4 regions of the Photobacterium sp. NCIMB 13483 genome follow, and region 2 is predicted to be linked to each of the others. Evidence: predicted binding sites of a transcription regulator. Region 2 holds the regulator's gene; each other region holds the start of a gene.
The links. Region 2 encodes PurR, which represses purine synthesis genes. Its sites were predicted from a motif close to TNANGNAAACGTTTNCNTNA; they were not measured.
Positions count from the first base shown of each region.

Region 1: guaB (IMP dehydrogenase) is a predicted target of PurR. The motif match lies at 1,763-1,782, and genes of this name have one in related genera.
Region 3: C9I86_RS15630 (formate--tetrahydrofolate ligase) is a predicted target of PurR. The motif match lies at 2,177-2,196, and genes of this name have one in related genera.
Region 4: C9I86_RS03960 (NupC/NupG family nucleoside CNT transporter) is a predicted target of PurR. The motif match lies at 1,902-1,921, and genes of this name have one in related genera.

Region 1 covers NZ_PYLV01000009.1:82,695-86,916, forward strand. The annotation lists gene guaA (glutamine-hydrolyzing GMP synthase) at 1-119, opposite strand, end outside; gene guaB (IMP dehydrogenase) at 233-1,696, opposite strand; gene xseA (exodeoxyribonuclease VII large subunit) at 1,969-3,321, shown strand; gene C9I86_RS09435 (zinc ribbon domain-containing protein) at 3,390-3,620, opposite strand; gene C9I86_RS09440 (alanyl-tRNA editing protein) at 4,153-4,222, opposite strand, start outside.
Region 2 covers NZ_PYLV01000011.1:9,409-13,630, reverse strand. The annotation lists gene C9I86_RS10440 (iron ABC transporter permease) at 1-476, shown strand, start outside; gene C9I86_RS10435 (heme ABC transporter ATP-binding protein) at 473-1,264, shown strand; gene purR (HTH-type transcriptional repressor PurR) at 1,644-2,648, shown strand; gene C9I86_RS10425 (TfoX/Sxy family DNA transformation protein) at 3,015-3,602, shown strand; gene C9I86_RS10420 (carboxymuconolactone decarboxylase family protein) at 4,083-4,222, shown strand, end outside.
Region 3 covers NZ_PYLV01000022.1:54,032-58,253, reverse strand. The annotation lists gene C9I86_RS15640 (EAL domain-containing protein) at 1-877, shown strand, start outside; gene pflA (pyruvate formate lyase 1-activating protein) at 998-1,738, shown strand; gene C9I86_RS15630 (formate--tetrahydrofolate ligase) at 2,282-4,036, shown strand.
Region 4 covers NZ_PYLV01000003.1:61,238-65,459, reverse strand. The annotation lists gene C9I86_RS03970 (phosphate ABC transporter substrate-binding protein) at 1-660, opposite strand, end outside; gene C9I86_RS03965 (LysR family transcriptional regulator) at 967-1,881, shown strand; gene C9I86_RS03960 (NupC/NupG family nucleoside CNT transporter) at 2,139-3,368, shown strand; gene C9I86_RS03955 (hypothetical protein) at 3,463-3,738, shown strand; partial or broken gene C9I86_RS03950 (DUF805 domain-containing protein) at 3,757-4,142, shown strand.

The sequences.
Region 1 (4,222 bases), on a different contig from region 2:
CTCCAAAGTTCACAGTAAACGCCGATTTCACGGATACGACGGGCAATTAACTGAGTGTATTGCGAACCAAAATCCAAAATAAGAATACGTTGGTCATGAATATTTGCGGTAGTGGTCATTATAGAGCTATCTCAAAAATTGAATGTATTGGGGGCTATATTTAGCCCCGATTTTATCTAACTTCACAACTTAGGCAATCGTTTTCGTTCAATGAAGACTGACTGCTTAATAATTAAGCCATACGGTAGTTAGGAGCTTCTTTTGTAATCGTCACATCATGTACGTGTGACTCTTTCATGCCGGCACCTGAAATACGTACAAATTCAGCTTTAGTGCGTAAATCTTCAATTGTTGCAGAGCCAGTTAAGCCCATGCTTGAACGTAAACCACCCATTTGTTGATGCACAATTTCCTTCATCAAACCTTTGTAAGCCACACGACCTTCAATACCTTCTGGTACAAGTTTGTCAGCTGCGTTATCTGATTGGAAGTAACGGTCAGAAGAGCCCTTTGACATTGCGCCTAGTGAACCCATACCACGGTATGATTTGTATGAACGGCCTTGGTACAGTTCAACTTCACCTGGTGCTTCTTCAGTACCCGCGAACATTGAGCCAACCATTACACATGACGCACCCGCAGCGATGGCTTTACATAAATCACCAGAGTAACGAATACCGCCATCCGCAATAACTGGAATACCGTATTGATCAGCCACTGATGCAGCTTCTGAAATCGCAGTAATTTGTGGAACACCCACACCAGTCACGATACGAGTAGTACAGATTGAACCAGGGCCGATGCCCACTTTAACCGCACTTACACCTGCATCAATCAGTGCGCGAGCACCTTCAGCAGTTGCAACGTTACCACCCACAATAGGCAAGTTCGGGAAAGCTGCACGTGTTTCACGAATACGTTGTAAAACGCCTTCTGAGTGACCGTGAGATGAATCGATAAGTAATACGTCAACGCCAGCTTCAACTAATGCAGCAACACGTTCTTCATTACCCGCACCAGCACCAACAGCAGCACCAACACGTAAACTACCGCGCGCATCTTTACATGCATTAGGTTTACGTTCTGCTTTTTGGAAGTCTTTCGCTGTAATCATGCCTTTTAGGCGGAAGTTATCATCAACAAGCAGTACTTTTTCAACACGGTACTTTTGCATGATAGCTTCAACTTCTTCACGAGATGCACCTTCTTTAGCAGAGGCTAGCTTCTCTTTTGAAGTCATTACTTCTTCAACTTTAATTGAAAGGTCGGTAACAAAACGAACGTCACGACCAGTAATAATACCGATCAATTCGTTGTTATCTGTAACCACAGGGTAACCTGCGAAACCATTTTCTTCCGTTAAACGCTTAACATCTGCAATAGTGTTATTTGGTTTAACGGTAACAGGCTCTGCAACAACGCCAGCTTCGAACTTTTTTACCATGCGAACTTCAGCCGCTTGTTGTTCGATTGACATATTCTTGTGGATAAAACCAATACCACCCTCTTGAGCGAGAGCAATAGCTAGGCGACCTTCAGTCACTGTGTCCATAGATGCTGATAGCATAGGAATGTTAAGAGCAATCTCTTTCGTGAGACGGGTGCGCAGATCGGCAGTGTTAGGTAGGACTGTAGAATGAGCAGGAACTAATAATACATCATCAAACGTCAACGCTTCTTTTTTAATTCGTAACATGCAATATCTCACACCAATTTAAAGGTTTACAAAGAAGATTAAAATATTGCGAACGGATTATACGTATGAAGCAATCGTTTGGCTAGTTTTATTTTTTATTTTTTAATTGACAAAAAACATTTGCTGTGTAGTATATTTCGGTTAACTATCCGGTGATGCGGTCGACGAAATACGGCCAAGATCTGTCCATTGATCTGCCTAGGCGTTTTTCGTTCTATTTGATAGTTTTCTGACCGCCTGCCGCCATTCATTCGTTAGCAGGTGCTTCCTTCGTGACTCTATTCGCTTCTCAAAGCCAATCCAACGATCGTATCTACACCGTTTCTAGTCTCAATGCGCAAGTCCGTCTAATCCTTGAAAATGAAATGGGGATAGTATGGCTCGTCGGTGAATTGTCGAATTTTTCAATGCCGGTTTCTGGCCATTGGTATTTCACCCTTAAAGATTCTCGTGCCCAAGTTAAATGTGCGATGTTCAAAGGTAATAATCGCCATGTCACCTTTAAGCCTGGCAATGGTAATCAAGTATTAGTTAAAGCGCGCCTATCCATTTATGAGCCTCGTGGTGACTATCAGTTGATTATTGAAAGTATGCAGCCTGAAGGTGATGGCCGTTTACAACAGCAATTTGAACAACTCAAAATGAGCCTTGCTGCTGAAGGTTTATTTGCTCAATCATTAAAAAAACCATTGCCACAACAACCACAACGTGTCGGTGTTATTACCTCTAAAACAGGTGCGGCTCTTCACGATATTCTGCACGTATTAAAACGTCGAGATCCAAGCTTAGCTGTGGTTATTTATCCAACTATGGTGCAAGGTGATAGCGCAGCCATATCAATAGCTCAAGCGATTGGGCGAGCAAATTCACGCCAAGAATGTGATATTTTAATTGTTGGCCGTGGGGGTGGTTCATTAGAAGATTTATGGGCATTTAATGAAGAAATTGTTGCACGAACAATTGCAGCAAGTCAGATTCCGATCGTCAGTGCCGTTGGTCATGAAGTCGATGTCACTATTGCTGATTTTGTCGCAGATATGCGTGCACCTACCCCCTCAGCTGCGGCAGAATTAATCAGTCGTGATAGCTCTGCACAAACCGATAAAATTGCTCAGAAACAACAACAACTACGCCATGCGATTCAGTTTTATGTTGCAGATAAAAAGCAGCATGTAAATCAATTAAAACATCGTTTAGATCGCCAACATCCACAACTACGTTTAAACCAACAACAACAGCATTTGGATGAGATCAGTCGTAGACTTCAGCAGATAATGCTGAAAAAAATACAAATACAGCAACAACGTATTACTCAGAACCAATATAAATTATCACTTTATTCACCGCAGCAACAACTGCAGCATCACACCACAACACTCGTTAACACTAAGCGACGTTTACTGGATGCGATGGATAGACAATTATTAAATGCTAATCATAAATTAGTCTTAGCAGCAGAAAAATTAGATACGGTCAGTCCACTGGCAACGCTTAGTCGTGGTTATTCAATTACACGTGATGATAAAGGGGAGCTTATTCGTCGCTGTGATCAGGTTAAAGCAGGGGATCAACTGATTACGACGGTTACAGACGGTAAAATCCATACCACCGTTAATAGTCATTAATTCTCGCCCCCATCACTCTTCAATGCCGCAATAGCACTCTTTTATTGCGGCATGATAGCGTTAAAAGATTAATCTTCCGCTTTATTAAATACGACCTTTACTCGTGATTTTGATTTTAACTCATTACAATAATTACAAAAATAACTCGCAGAGCCACACGCTTGTAATTTTTCTAATTGTTCAGAACAATCAGGACAAAATGCAGTTTTAGTCACTTTTTGTTGGCAATAATCACAAAAATATCCCTGATCTTTCCAACTTAATTCACTCTCACATTGTGGACAAGTATTTTTAATCACTCTCTTTTACTCCTAAATGAATTTATTCTAGCATGCAAAATTATTGACTAAGATGCTACTAAATTTAAACACCATTCTTTAAATCTTAGGCACACCCCTAACTATATTTCATCCTTTGATTCGATTTATCAATGGTGAATATACCGTCATGATCCCCGAGATGATCATCACCCTTATGGGTGATCATTGTGTTTATTAAATCTGATCAGCGATCAGCTACTAAAAGAATATTTATCAATACACATCCCGAAAGCATAAGTTACATATTCTGCATATGGATTTCAAACAGAATAAAACTCTAAGGCTTCTGCTTTAAACCCCATAGATCTAATATTTAATAAATTAAGATCATACTTAAAAAAGAATAAATATTGACCATATTTGCCATGCTATACATTTCGATAATGCCGATTTATTCTTATTCAATAATAGTCACCAGTATAAAAAATCCCACTAACATTATAAAAAATAGACAATTACAGATATAAAAAAATCGTCCGCAGACGATTTATAAATAATAATGCCATCTTATTTACGCGACGGTGGCGGTCGTTATCATGACAATTTCTTGCTCAGAGATAATCTCAAACTTTACCGTTAGC
Region 2 (4,222 bases):
GTGATTTTTCATTATGGTCAATGGGATCACTTGCAGGGGCGACTTGGTCAAGTATCTGTCTTGCCTTTGTGAGCCTCATTGTTATCTATTATTATTGTTATCGCCAAGCTAATGCATTGAACGCCTTTTTATTAGGAGAAGCTGAAGCTCGTCATATGGGTGTTAATGTTCAACATCTAAAGCGCAGTTTAATTATTGTATGTGCTGCTGGTGTGGGGATTACCGTTGCTATTACAGGTCCTATTGGCTTTATTGGTCTGGTGATCCCCCATTTAGGGCGCATGATTTCAGGCCCTAATCATAAAACATTATTGCCAATCTCAGCTATTCTAGGTGCTTTAATTTTACTTGTCGCAGATATGATCGCGCGTAGTGCTTTTGCACCACAAGAACTCCCCGTTGGTATTATTACCGCTATTTTAGGCGCTCCATTCTTCATTTATCTATTGAATAAACAAAAAGGCAGAATCGCATGACGGTAACCTCTGCACGCCCAACTGTCATTTCGGCACGTGATTTGCAATTAACATTGGCAGGAAAAGTATTATTAGATGACTTTAATATTGATATAAAAGCGGGTGAAATAACGGCGCTACTTGGGCCTAATGGCGCAGGAAAAAGCACGTTACTTAAAATACTCTGCGGTGAAATAACACCTGAAAGTGGGCAGGTTACATTTTTTAATCGCGATATTGAAGATTGGCAACGATCTGAACTGGCGTGTCATTTAGGTATTTTACCGCAACACAGTTCGCTGTCTTTCGCCTTTACCTGTAAAGAAGTGGTTGAACTTGGCACTATGCCGCTATGTTTGTCACGCCAAGAAATTGACGATATCACCCTCACAACCATGCGTAATACTGATGTTCTTCATCTTGCACCACGCTTATATCCCACGTTATCAGGGGGTGAAAAACAACGAATCCATTTCGCACGCGTGCTAACACAACTCAGTCAAGCTGATGATAAATGTATTCTAATGTTAGATGAGCCAACATCTGCCTTAGATCTCGCCCACCAGCATAAAACGCTACAAATGGCACAAACCATGGCAGCAAAAGGTGCCGCGGTTATCATCGTATTACATGACCTCAACTTAGCTGCGCAATATGCTCAACGTATGGTCATTATTCAACACGGTAAGATTCAAGCCGATGGATCACCATGGCAAGCATTACAGCCTGAAATAATTAACAATGTCTACGGTTGGAACATTTCCGTACATCCCCACCCTGTTCATGGTTATCCTTATCTACTATCCTAGTATTAAAGTTCATCGTCTTTTTGATTATCTCTTGTAAATTTCAGTAAAATTACTGAAATTTACGATTTTTTGTTGATAGTTATCAAATAATTTACTCCCAGACAATTGAAACGTTGCACTACGCGTAACACTCAGTAAAATGTGAACGCAAGCGATTACACTTGAAAAATATGCAATAATTATAAAGCCGCGAATAAATGCGGCTTTTAGTGTTAATACTATTTAAGTATGCAGTAGACACATTATTGGTGCCAAATTGAATAATTAACGAGAGACTTTACCGAAAAACATTGAATTATATTCATCTCAGTAATTACTCAATTTGGTACCTCACGATTAGCTAGAAACATCTCTAGCACCCATTATTAGAAGAATAAATATGGCAACCATTAAAGATGTTGCACGTATGGCTGGCGTTTCAACTACAACAGTTTCACACGTGATCAATAAAACGCGCTTTGTCGCAGAAGCAACACAGAAAAAAGTACTTGCTGCTGTTGAAGAGCTTAACTACGCACCAAGTGCTGTTGCGCGTAGCCTAAAATGTAATACAACCCGTACAATTGGCATGCTAGTCACTAAGTCAACCAACCCTTTTTTTGCTGAGGTTGTACATGGTGTTGAAGAGTATTGCTACCGTGAAGGTTACACGCTCATTTTATGTAACACTGAAGGTAACCTTTCTAAGCAATATGATTACTTGCGCATGCTTGCAGAAAAGCGTGTCGATGGCTTATTGGTAATGTGTTCTGATCTTGATCAGAAATTACTGGATCTACTTGAGCGTCAAAAAGACCTACCAATGGTAGTGATGGATTGGGGTCCAGAAAGCCCACATACTGATAAAATTCAGGATAATGCTGAGCAAGGTGGCTACATTGCGACTAAGTATTTTATCGATCATGGTCATAGCCGTATCGGTTGTTTATCAGGCCACAACGATAAATCAACGTGTCGTGAACGCCTAAAAGGCTTTAATAAAGCAATGGCAGAAGCAAACTTAGCGGTTAACGAAAACTGGATTCTTGAAGGTGACTTTGAGTGTGATTCAGCCGTTGAAGCTGCTGAGAAGTATATTGCAATGACAGATCGCCCAACCGCCATTTTCTGTTTCAATGATATTATGGCAATGGCACTGATCAGTACTTTTGAACAAGCAGGGTTACGCGTTCCTGGTGATATTTCAATTATTGGCTACGACAATATTGATCTTGCGCCTTACTTCGCGCCACCATTAACAACTATCCATCAGCCAAAGCGTCGTTTAGGTAAAACCGCCATTAAGATTTTAATGGAACGCATGAAGAACAAAGATCATGAACCTCAAATCTTTGAAATGACGCCAGCCATCGTTGAGCGCAAGTCAGTAAAGGATTTACGCTAACACGCCCCCTTTTGATTGAGCCAATATTTTTATTGGCTTTTTTATAGCTAATGAATTTCGCTCGATGATCCTACAAAAAATATCTTATTCTCAAAAACATGAACAAACTCACAGATTCATCAGCTTTAATTAATATTAAAACTTACCTTTTTAAAAGATCGAATATAATAGGTCTTGTAAATACATATAATAGTAAGCAAAAGACTTACAAATTATAAATAATACTTCTATATTGATAATATTATTTATAAAGTGATACATGGATGATTTAGAGTAGGAAAATTCTCTCGTAAATAACTTTAATAATAAGTCAATTTACGACTACTTTAATGTTAGGTGACACTCATTTATTCACCGAGTAGAAGTATGGATAAACCAATATTAAAAAACTCATTAAAATTATTAGACCATTTAGGTAATGTTAAATCGCGTTCTATGTTTGGTGGCTTTGGTATTTTCGCAGGCGAAGCAATGTTCGCACTTGTGGTTAATAATAAACTTCACCTAAGAGCAAACGCTAAAACTGAAGAGGAGTTTCAACAAGCGGGATTAGAACCGTACATCTATAAGAAACGTGGGTTTCCTGTAATAACTAAACATTACGCAATTCTTGATGAATGGTGGGAAGAACCTGAAAAAATAATAGAGCAAGCTAAATATTCTCTTGAAGCAGCACTTGCTGATAAAAAAGCAAAAGAATGTTGCGCGCCAGCTAGGATAAAAGATTTACCTAACTTACGCCTATCAAATGAAAGAATGCTCAAAAAAGCAGGTATTCAAACTATTGATCAACTATACGATCTTGGTGCACTCAACGCCTATAAGGCATTACAAAAAACACAAGAGGCATCATTAAGTTTAGAATTATTATGGGCTCTAGAAGGTGCTATACATGGCCAACATTGGTCTGTAATACCAGAAAGTAGACGTAACGAACTGCTCGCAAAACTATAATAAATATATTCGTCAACTGGCTAAGTGACGCTTAAGAATAAAGAGGCTCAGTGCCTCTTTAATTTATTTTATTCGATATCTGCATATAATCTTTCCAAACTATCCTTACTTGAACCTGCACTTCCTCTGAACACATCTTACTGTGTACATTAATTATACAGCACAATTAAAAATACACATTCCATGAAAAAATAGTTATCCAAGATCCTGTTTATTCTTTATATCGAAAATCATAGATACATCCTTCATAAAAACGTATTTTTAACGTTCTTGAACGAATATTTATCCAATACCACACTAAAGCATCATTCACCACATAAAATGTAACAATTCATACATTCATTATTGTTATTTGTTCTTTGTTATATCTAATAATTTTTTGAATAATAAAAATTTTTGTCATTAAATGAAATACAATATCACTTCCCTCGGTCTTGCTACTTAAGAGTCGATGTGATTCTCATTTAATAAGGACATACCTTGCGTATATTAACCAAAAAAACATTCTCATTATGGGTCAAACCTTTGCTATGGCTTCAAAAACGCCATTTTGGCAATATTCTCAATCCCGCGAAACTATGGGGACAAAAACCAGTGCTTTTCTGGTTAGTGGCTTTGTT
Region 3 (4,222 bases), on a different contig from region 2:
ATTAGCTTTAGCGGTCAATCAACAACCTTTGGGCGATGCACCAATACCAGCATTACAACTCGCACTCACAGAGCAGGATATTATTGATGCTTTTAATGCTAACTATTTAACCCCTTATTATCAGCCCATTGTTAATTTAAAAACTGGCGAATGGGTAGCTAGCGAAGCATTAATTCGATTTATTCATCCAGATTATGGCATTGTGCCTGCAAGTAATTTCATTCAACACTTAACCCAAATAGGTAAAGACAGCCATCTCGCCTTACTCATTATCAATCATATAATCAGTCATCACGCTACATTTGAAGGCCGAAGAGTTGCAGTCAATATCTCGGCCAAAACCTTGGTTGAACGTAGTTTTATTAATCATGTGCTGGCGTTGCATAATCAATATCCACAATTACACCATTGGCTTTATTTTGAATTAACTGAATCAGATTTATTTGAGTCGACAGGCAAAGCTCTAGAAGCTGCAGCTCGATTAGGCATGCATGAATTTAATCTTTCGATTGATGATTTTGGTACAGGTTATTCATCACTAAAACAACTCGATATCTTGCCGTTTAAGTCGCTAAAGTTAGACATTAGCTTTGTGCAAGCGATGCCAACAAATTACACCGCTAAAGTGATTATTGAGACTTGTTTATTATTAGCACATCGGCTTAATTTAACAGTGATAGCCGAAGGTGTTGAAGATATTACATTGTGGTTAAAGCTACAAAAAATGGATTGTGAACTCGCGCAAGGTTATTTTATTTCACCACCGTTACCTTTTAGCCAAATTCCAATTTGGCATGATCAATGGCAACAACGAAGCCAACAATTACTCAATAATTCAGCCTCCAAAGAGATACTAACTAAAACACAAGAGAGATGAATATCACCCACTCTTATCTGATCCATGCTAATGAGGGATCCTGAGTTTTTGCTATATTCACACCTCGTTTTGTAATAAAATAACATATAAATAAAACGCAGTATGCGGAGAAATAGAACAATGTCAGTAACAGGTCGTATTCACTCTTTCGAATCTTGCGGAACCGTCGATGGCCCAGGAATTCGGTTTATTGTATTTCTGCAAGGTTGCTTAATGCGTTGCCAATATTGCCACAATCGTGATACATGGGATACCCATGACGGTCGTGAAGCGACTATTGAAGAATTAATGCATGAAGCAAGATCATACCGTCACTTCATGAATGCTTCTGGTGGTGGTGTTACCGCCTCTGGTGGTGAAGCAATGCTACAACCAGAATTTGTCCGCGATTTCTTCCGTGCTGCACAAGCAGATGGAATTCATACTTGTCTTGATACCAATGGCTACATTCGTAAACATACCGATGTGGTTGATGAAGTATTAGATGCGACTGATCTTGTGATGCTTGATCTTAAACAGATGAATGATAGCGTTCACCAGAATTTGGTTGGTGTTTCCAATAAACGTGTGCTTGATTTTGCACGTTACCTACACCAGCGCGGTCAAAAGACATGGATCCGTTACGTAATTGTACCGGGCTACACTGATGATGAACAATCTGCACACCAATTAGGTGAGTTCATTAAAGACATGGATAATATCGAAAAAATTGAGCTGCTGCCCTACCACCAGCTTGGTGAGCACAAATGGGAAGCTCTTGGCTTTGAATACCCATTAACTGGGGTTAAGCCACCGAAAAAAGAGACAATGGAAAATATTAAAAACATTCTTGCAAGCTATGGTAAGAAAGTTATGTATTAAACAACTGTGTCATAGTTGTTAATACAAAAAAGAGCGGCTTATCTTTATCTCTAAGGAGTTAGATAAGTCGCTCTTTTCTATTTAAACTGAAAAGATAAAATAGTATTTATCGTGACAACGGTAAAATTGTGACAAGAAAAGAGATTAACAACACCATAATTAACAATGAGATTGGTACTGTATACTTCCACTTAGTTACAGGTTCTTGCATCATAACTTCCTTTGCTAAATTTACACCCTATTTGATCAGGGTCATTTTTATATGGCACATACTTTAAATGCAGAGCAAAAAACAACCAATAACTAATAATGAAATAATACATTCCATTATCAATGAAAACTAAAAACATCACCTCTTTATCTTCCACTAAATAGCAATAGCCCCTATAAAAAAACCATAAAAGGATATTTATCCATGATAAAATTATGGTATAAACCAAAAGCAAACGTTTGCGTTAATGCAAAAAGACAGATTTGCAGTTAAAAAAGCGTTCAATATCAGCATTAATATTACTCTATCTGCCTATGAGGAAATAAGCTCTCATGAAAAGTGACATCGAAATTTGCCGAGAAACGCGACTCACTCCCATTGATCGCATCGCCTTCAATGCCGGCATTGAAGCACAAGATCTTACGCCTCAAGGCAGCTTAAAAGCGAAAGTAAAACCCGCTATTTTAAAACGGTTAAGCAACAAACCTGAAGGTAAGCTCATTTTAGTAACGGCTATTACTCCAACCCCACTCGGTGAGGGTAAAACAGTAACAACCATTGGTTTAGCACAAGGGTTAGCTAAAATTAAGCGCTCAGTATTTGCCTGTATTCGCCAACCATCAATGGGGCCAGTATTTGGTATTAAAGGCGGAGCGGCAGGAGGCGGTTATAGCCAAGTAGCACCAATGGAAAAGCTCAACCTACACTTAACGGGGGATATTCATGCCGTAACCGCAGCGCATAATCTTGCAGCAGCAGCATTAGATGCTCGTCTATACCATGAATCACGCTTAGGCTACGACGGTTTTACTGCACATACGGATTTACCCGCCCTACGGATTGATATTAATAATATTAGCTGGAAGCGAGTAATGGATCATAATGATCGTGCGCTACGTATGATTACAGTTGGTCAAAATGAGCCAGGAAAAACCATTAATGGCCTTGAACGCCACGATGGATTTGATATATCTGCCGCTTCTGAATTAATGGCAATTTTAGCCCTTGCCACAGATTTAGCCGATATGCGTCAACGTATCGGAAAAATCGTGGTTGCTTATAACCTTGACGGTGAGCCTGTTACAACAGAAGATCTACACGTTGCAGGCGCAATGGCTGTCACTATGTGTGAAGCGATTGAACCGACGTTAATGCAAACCTTAGAAGGGGTGCCAACACTTATTCATGCCGGACCTTTTGCGAATATTGCTCACGGTAATTCTTCGATTATTGCCGATAAAATCGCATTAAAATTAAGTGAATTTACGGTGACTGAAGGCGGTTTTGGCTCTGATATGGGATTTGAAAAAGCCTGTAATATTAAAGCACAACAAGCACAGCGTGGTCCTGATTGCGCAGTCGTCGTTGCAACTTTGCGTGGCCTAAAAGCAAACTCAGGACTCTATGATTTACAGCCAGGGCAATCATTACCTGATAGTATTTTTGAACCGGATAGTACAGCTTTATTAGCTGGTTTTGAAAATTTACGTTGGCATATTAATAATGCCGCCAAATACGGTGTACCCGTTGTAGTGGCGATTAATCGTTTTCCACAAGATACTGATCAAGAACTTGAACAATTAAAACAACTGATTTTAACCACAACCTTTAATGTACATGTTGATGTTGCACTCAGTGAAGCTTTTGCCAAAGGTGGAAACGGTGCAGTTGAACTCGCCCATGCGGTGGTTAACGCTTGTAAAACACCAGCAAACTTCACACCACTGTATCGCTTGAATCAAACCATTGAAGAGAAATTAATGGCAGTGGCTGAAATTGGGTATGGCGCGAAAAATCTTGAGCTATCACCTTTAGCCACACAACAGTTAGCTAAGTTAAAAGCGCAAGGGTTTAATGATTTAGCGATCTGTATGGCAAAAACACCTTTATCTATTACTACAGATCCTCATATTAAAGGTGCACCAACAGATTTTACGGTTCCAGTAAGAGAGCTAAAATTATGTGCAGGAGCTGGGTTTATCTATGCTTTATGCGGTAATGTCATGACCATGCCTGGTTTACCTGAAAAACCTGCATTTATGAATCTTGATCTTGATGCTGATGGCAATATTATTGGCCTAAGCTAAAGTCATACCATTAAATACTCAGGTATCGGTGATCATCATGGTTACCGATACCCTGCCCCACATTGGCCACCAATTCAATTGCAATCCTATTTAACGATTAAGTAAACCTACAAAAATAGTGGTTTTTAATTAAAATCAATTAGATATGTTTTTTATCAACATATCAATTGGATAACATTCGTTAAC
Region 4 (4,222 bases), on a different contig from region 2:
AGAGGGTTTATGGCCATCAATAGTGAGTGCTTTGACTGTGTTATCAACTGAACCTAGTGAAATGTAACCGATAGCAAAAGGATTATTCGCAACCGTTGTTTTTAGCTGACCATTGCCACTTGCCACTTGTGCTTTTTGTGAAATGGCAGAGACTTTGATTCCGTTAATTTTTTTCTTTAGTGACATAATGTCTTCAAATGCACCACGGGTACCTGATGCTGTATCGCGAGTTGCGACAACGATAGGTTTATCTTCACCACCCACTTGTTTCCAGTTAGTGACATTGCCTTTGTAGATCTCAGTGATTTGTTCTTTGGTTAGATCGGTGACCGAGTTACTGTTATTCACCACCACGGCAATACCGTCTCGTGCAATAACAACTTCTTTAAGTTGTGGTGATTCTTCTGATTTTTTCAAGCTACGTGATGACATGCCAAGATCTGCCGAGCCATCGTGAGCAACACGAATACCCGCTGATGATCCTGGTCCTTGAACTTCTACCGTAACATCGTTAGATTTTGCATAAGTCTCACCCAAAACTTCCATGAGGGGAGAAACAGAGCTAGAACCTACAACAGAGATAGTCTCGCCAGCAAACACTGCAGAACTCGTTATAAGTGAACTTGCAACAACAACTGCGCCGATAATCTTTGTTTTCATTTTCCTAATCCTTTCTTGTTGGGCAAAATGCCAATAGGTTTGAATGAACATGACAAAGAGTAGGAAAGTTATGTGACAGTAATGTTTCAGAAGTTTGAACACTCGATGAATGTTGTAATAAAATACGATGAGGTATGTAGCGATGTTCGCTGTTATTACGTGTTATTTTCTATGTATAACAAGTAGGAATTAATATTCAGTTAATAAAGGGCTGACATATACTATCAATGACAACAGAATTACGGATTAAATGAATCTTCCCGTATAGGTGTTATTAGATTTTTTATTTAAAGATAAAGGTTGTAGATGTTAAAAAAAGCACAGCAAATGATTGTTTTTAATGCACTTACTAAACAACAAAGCTTTACTAAAGCAGCACAGTTACTTGATATATCTCGCACTCAAGTGAGTAAACTTATCCAGCAACTAGAACAACGACTTGGAGTACAATTAGTACAACGAACAACGCGCTCTTTTGCATTAACAGAGGCGGGACGTTTGTTTGCTAAGCATTGTGAAAAAGTAGTAGAAGAAATAAATGAAGCTGAAAGTGAATTATTAGGAAATGAAGACAATTCCCAAGGTTTATTACGCGTAGGTATTGCGCAGTCTTTCGCATCTAACCACGTAGCACCCTATATTAATGAGTTCCATGAACAACATCCATTATTAAACTTAGAGTTGAGTTTATTTGATCATCGTGTTGATTTAATTGCAGAGCAGCTCGATCTTTGGATTGGGTTTATGGATTCTCCACCAGAAGGGTTTGTGGCGCGGCATTTGAGTAATTGTGACTTTGTATTGGTGGCAAGTCCTGAATATTTAGCGACTCACGGTGTGCCTTATCACCCTAGTGACTTAATTGAGCATAATTGCATTATTTATTTTAGTCGTGAGCGTAAAGATAATGTCTGGAGCTTTAGTCAACAAAATGATAATCAGGATATTAAAGTGACGGGGAATTACCGTGTTGACTCTGCTGATGCGATTCGTGATGCAACGATTGCCGGTAATGGTATTGGTTATTTAGCCACCTATCTATTAACGGATGAGATTCGAACAGGTAAGTTAATTCGATTAATGCCTGATTGGCAACTTACACAACATATGCCGTTGTATGCAGTTTATCCAAGACATAAATTTTTACCTAACAAGGTAAATCTTTTCATTGAATTTATTCGACGCCATATCGATGTGGGTAATATTTTGTGTAAATGGTAATGATGTAAAAAACAGCGATCAAACGCAAACGGTTGGCTAAAAGTAAGATGATGAGGTTTGAAATTGTCACCATTAGGGGTAATAGTATCCCTCACAGGAACTAATCTAATGATTTTCGTTTGCTTAGCTTAAAAAAAAGGCAAATTAATGGAATTTTGTTAAATTACTGTTGTTTGTTATAACAATTTGATCCTTGTCACAGTTTTTTTTATGAATACACTCTCTCCGCAATCGTTTACTACACCAAACATTGGGGAATGACTTTGCATTATCTTATTGGCATGCTCGGTATTATTACTATTTTTATCGTTGGTTTTTTGTTTTCAGAAAATCGTTCAGCAGTTAATTGGCGCAGTGTCTTAGGGGCTTTTTGTATCCAAGTCGTTTTTGCTGCCTTTATTTTGTATGTGCCTGTCGGCCGTGTGGTGTTAAATAGTGTTTCTGGCGCAGTATCTGGTGTGATTGATTACGGTCATGAAGGTACATCATTCTTATTTGGTCAGTTGGCTCAATTTAAACTGGGCTTTATTTTTGCGGTTAATGTCTTACCTTCTATTGTCTTCTTTTCGGCATTAATTTCCGTATTATATTACGTTGGCATCATGAAATGGGTGATTCGTGGTATTGGTGGTTTGTTACAACGCTTACTAGGTACTACTCGTACTGAGTCAATGTCTGCGACGGCGAATATTTTTGTCGGTTCTGTAGAGGCTCCATTGGTTGTACGTCCATTCCTTGCGCGAATGACACGTTCTGAATTATTTGCAGTAATGGTAGGTGGATTAGCCTCTGTTGCTGGTGGCACCATGGTCGGTTACGCTGGGTTAGGGGTGCAATTAAAGTATCTTATTGCAGCAAGCTTCATGTCAGCTCCCGCAGGATTGATGATGGCAAAACTGATCGTGCCACAAACTGAAGGTGTACACAGCATGGAAGAAGAAGATGACGGTGAAGAAGATGAACCCGTTAACTTAGTCGATGCAGCTTCTCGTGGTGCTTTGAGTGGTTTACAGATTGCAATGGCTGTGGGTGCAAGTTTATTGGCTGTTATCAGCTTAATTGCCATGGTGAATGGTGGTCTTGGTCATATTGGTCATTGGGTTGGTATTGATGATCTAAGTTTAAATCTGATTTTTGGTTACCTGTTTGCACCTGTTGCTTGGTTAATTGGGGTACCTTGGTCAGAAGCGACAACGGCAGCTAGCCTTATTGGTACTAAAATTGCTGTTAATGAGTTTATTGCCTTTGCTGAGCTAATGAAACCGGAAACGATTGCTAAACTGAGTGAGCATTCTCAAGCGATAGTTACTTTTGCATTATGTGGGTTTGCTAACTTAACCTCTATTGCGATGTTAATGGGTGGGTTAGGCGGCATCGTACCGAAACGTCGCCCTGAAATCGCTCGTTTAGGTATGAAGGCTATTTTTGCCGCAACCTTAGCAAATTTAATGAGTGCAACGTTAGCAGGTTTATTTCTTCCTCTTTAAGAGTAATATATTCACGCTAAGCAATTAAAATAAACAGAGAGCCTAGCTCTCTGTTTTTGCATCTAATAAAAGCACCAATAATGGGAGAAGATCAATGAAATCGGAAAGCGATAAGCTCATTGCTAAGCATGAACAATTAATTCATAGTGATGGTTTAACCGTGTCTTCTCATACTCAACGGGATGATGGTGAATGGATACAGCATTCGTTGATGATAGACGGTTATAATGTGCCTTTTAAATTTAAGCGTAAGTCAAAATATAAAACGCTGACTGGTGCAAAAGTCAATATGACTTATTACGCTGACATCATTGTTGTTGCTGGCTTAGAATTTGAAATAATGAAAGTTGTTCGCATTAAGCGTTATTAATATTAACAAGGAAAAAGAATGAATTGGTATTTTTTAGTTCTTAGTAAATATGCTCAATTTCAAGGGCGTTCCCGCAGAAAAGAATTTTGGTTTTTTACCTTAATTAACGCATTGATAAGTATGGCATGCAGTCTCGTTGATACAACATTACAGCTACCAACCTTGATGGAAGGCTATGGGGTGTTAGCCGCGTTATATGCAGTTTTTGCCTTTATTCCGACAGTAGCTGTTACTGTTCGTCGTTTGCATGATCAAGATCGTACCGCTGGTGGGCGTTAATTATGTTAATCCCAATTGTTGGTATTTTGGTTCTGCTTTATTTTATGGTGCAAAACAGTGCCGAAGGCAGTAACCGTTTTGGTAGTAATCCAAAACAGAATGATAATTCAACACTAAGCGTCTAAATTCGTTGATATCTTAATTAAATGAACATGACCCAGTCTTCGGATTGGGTTTTTTTGTTGAATAGAAACAGAAATAGAAT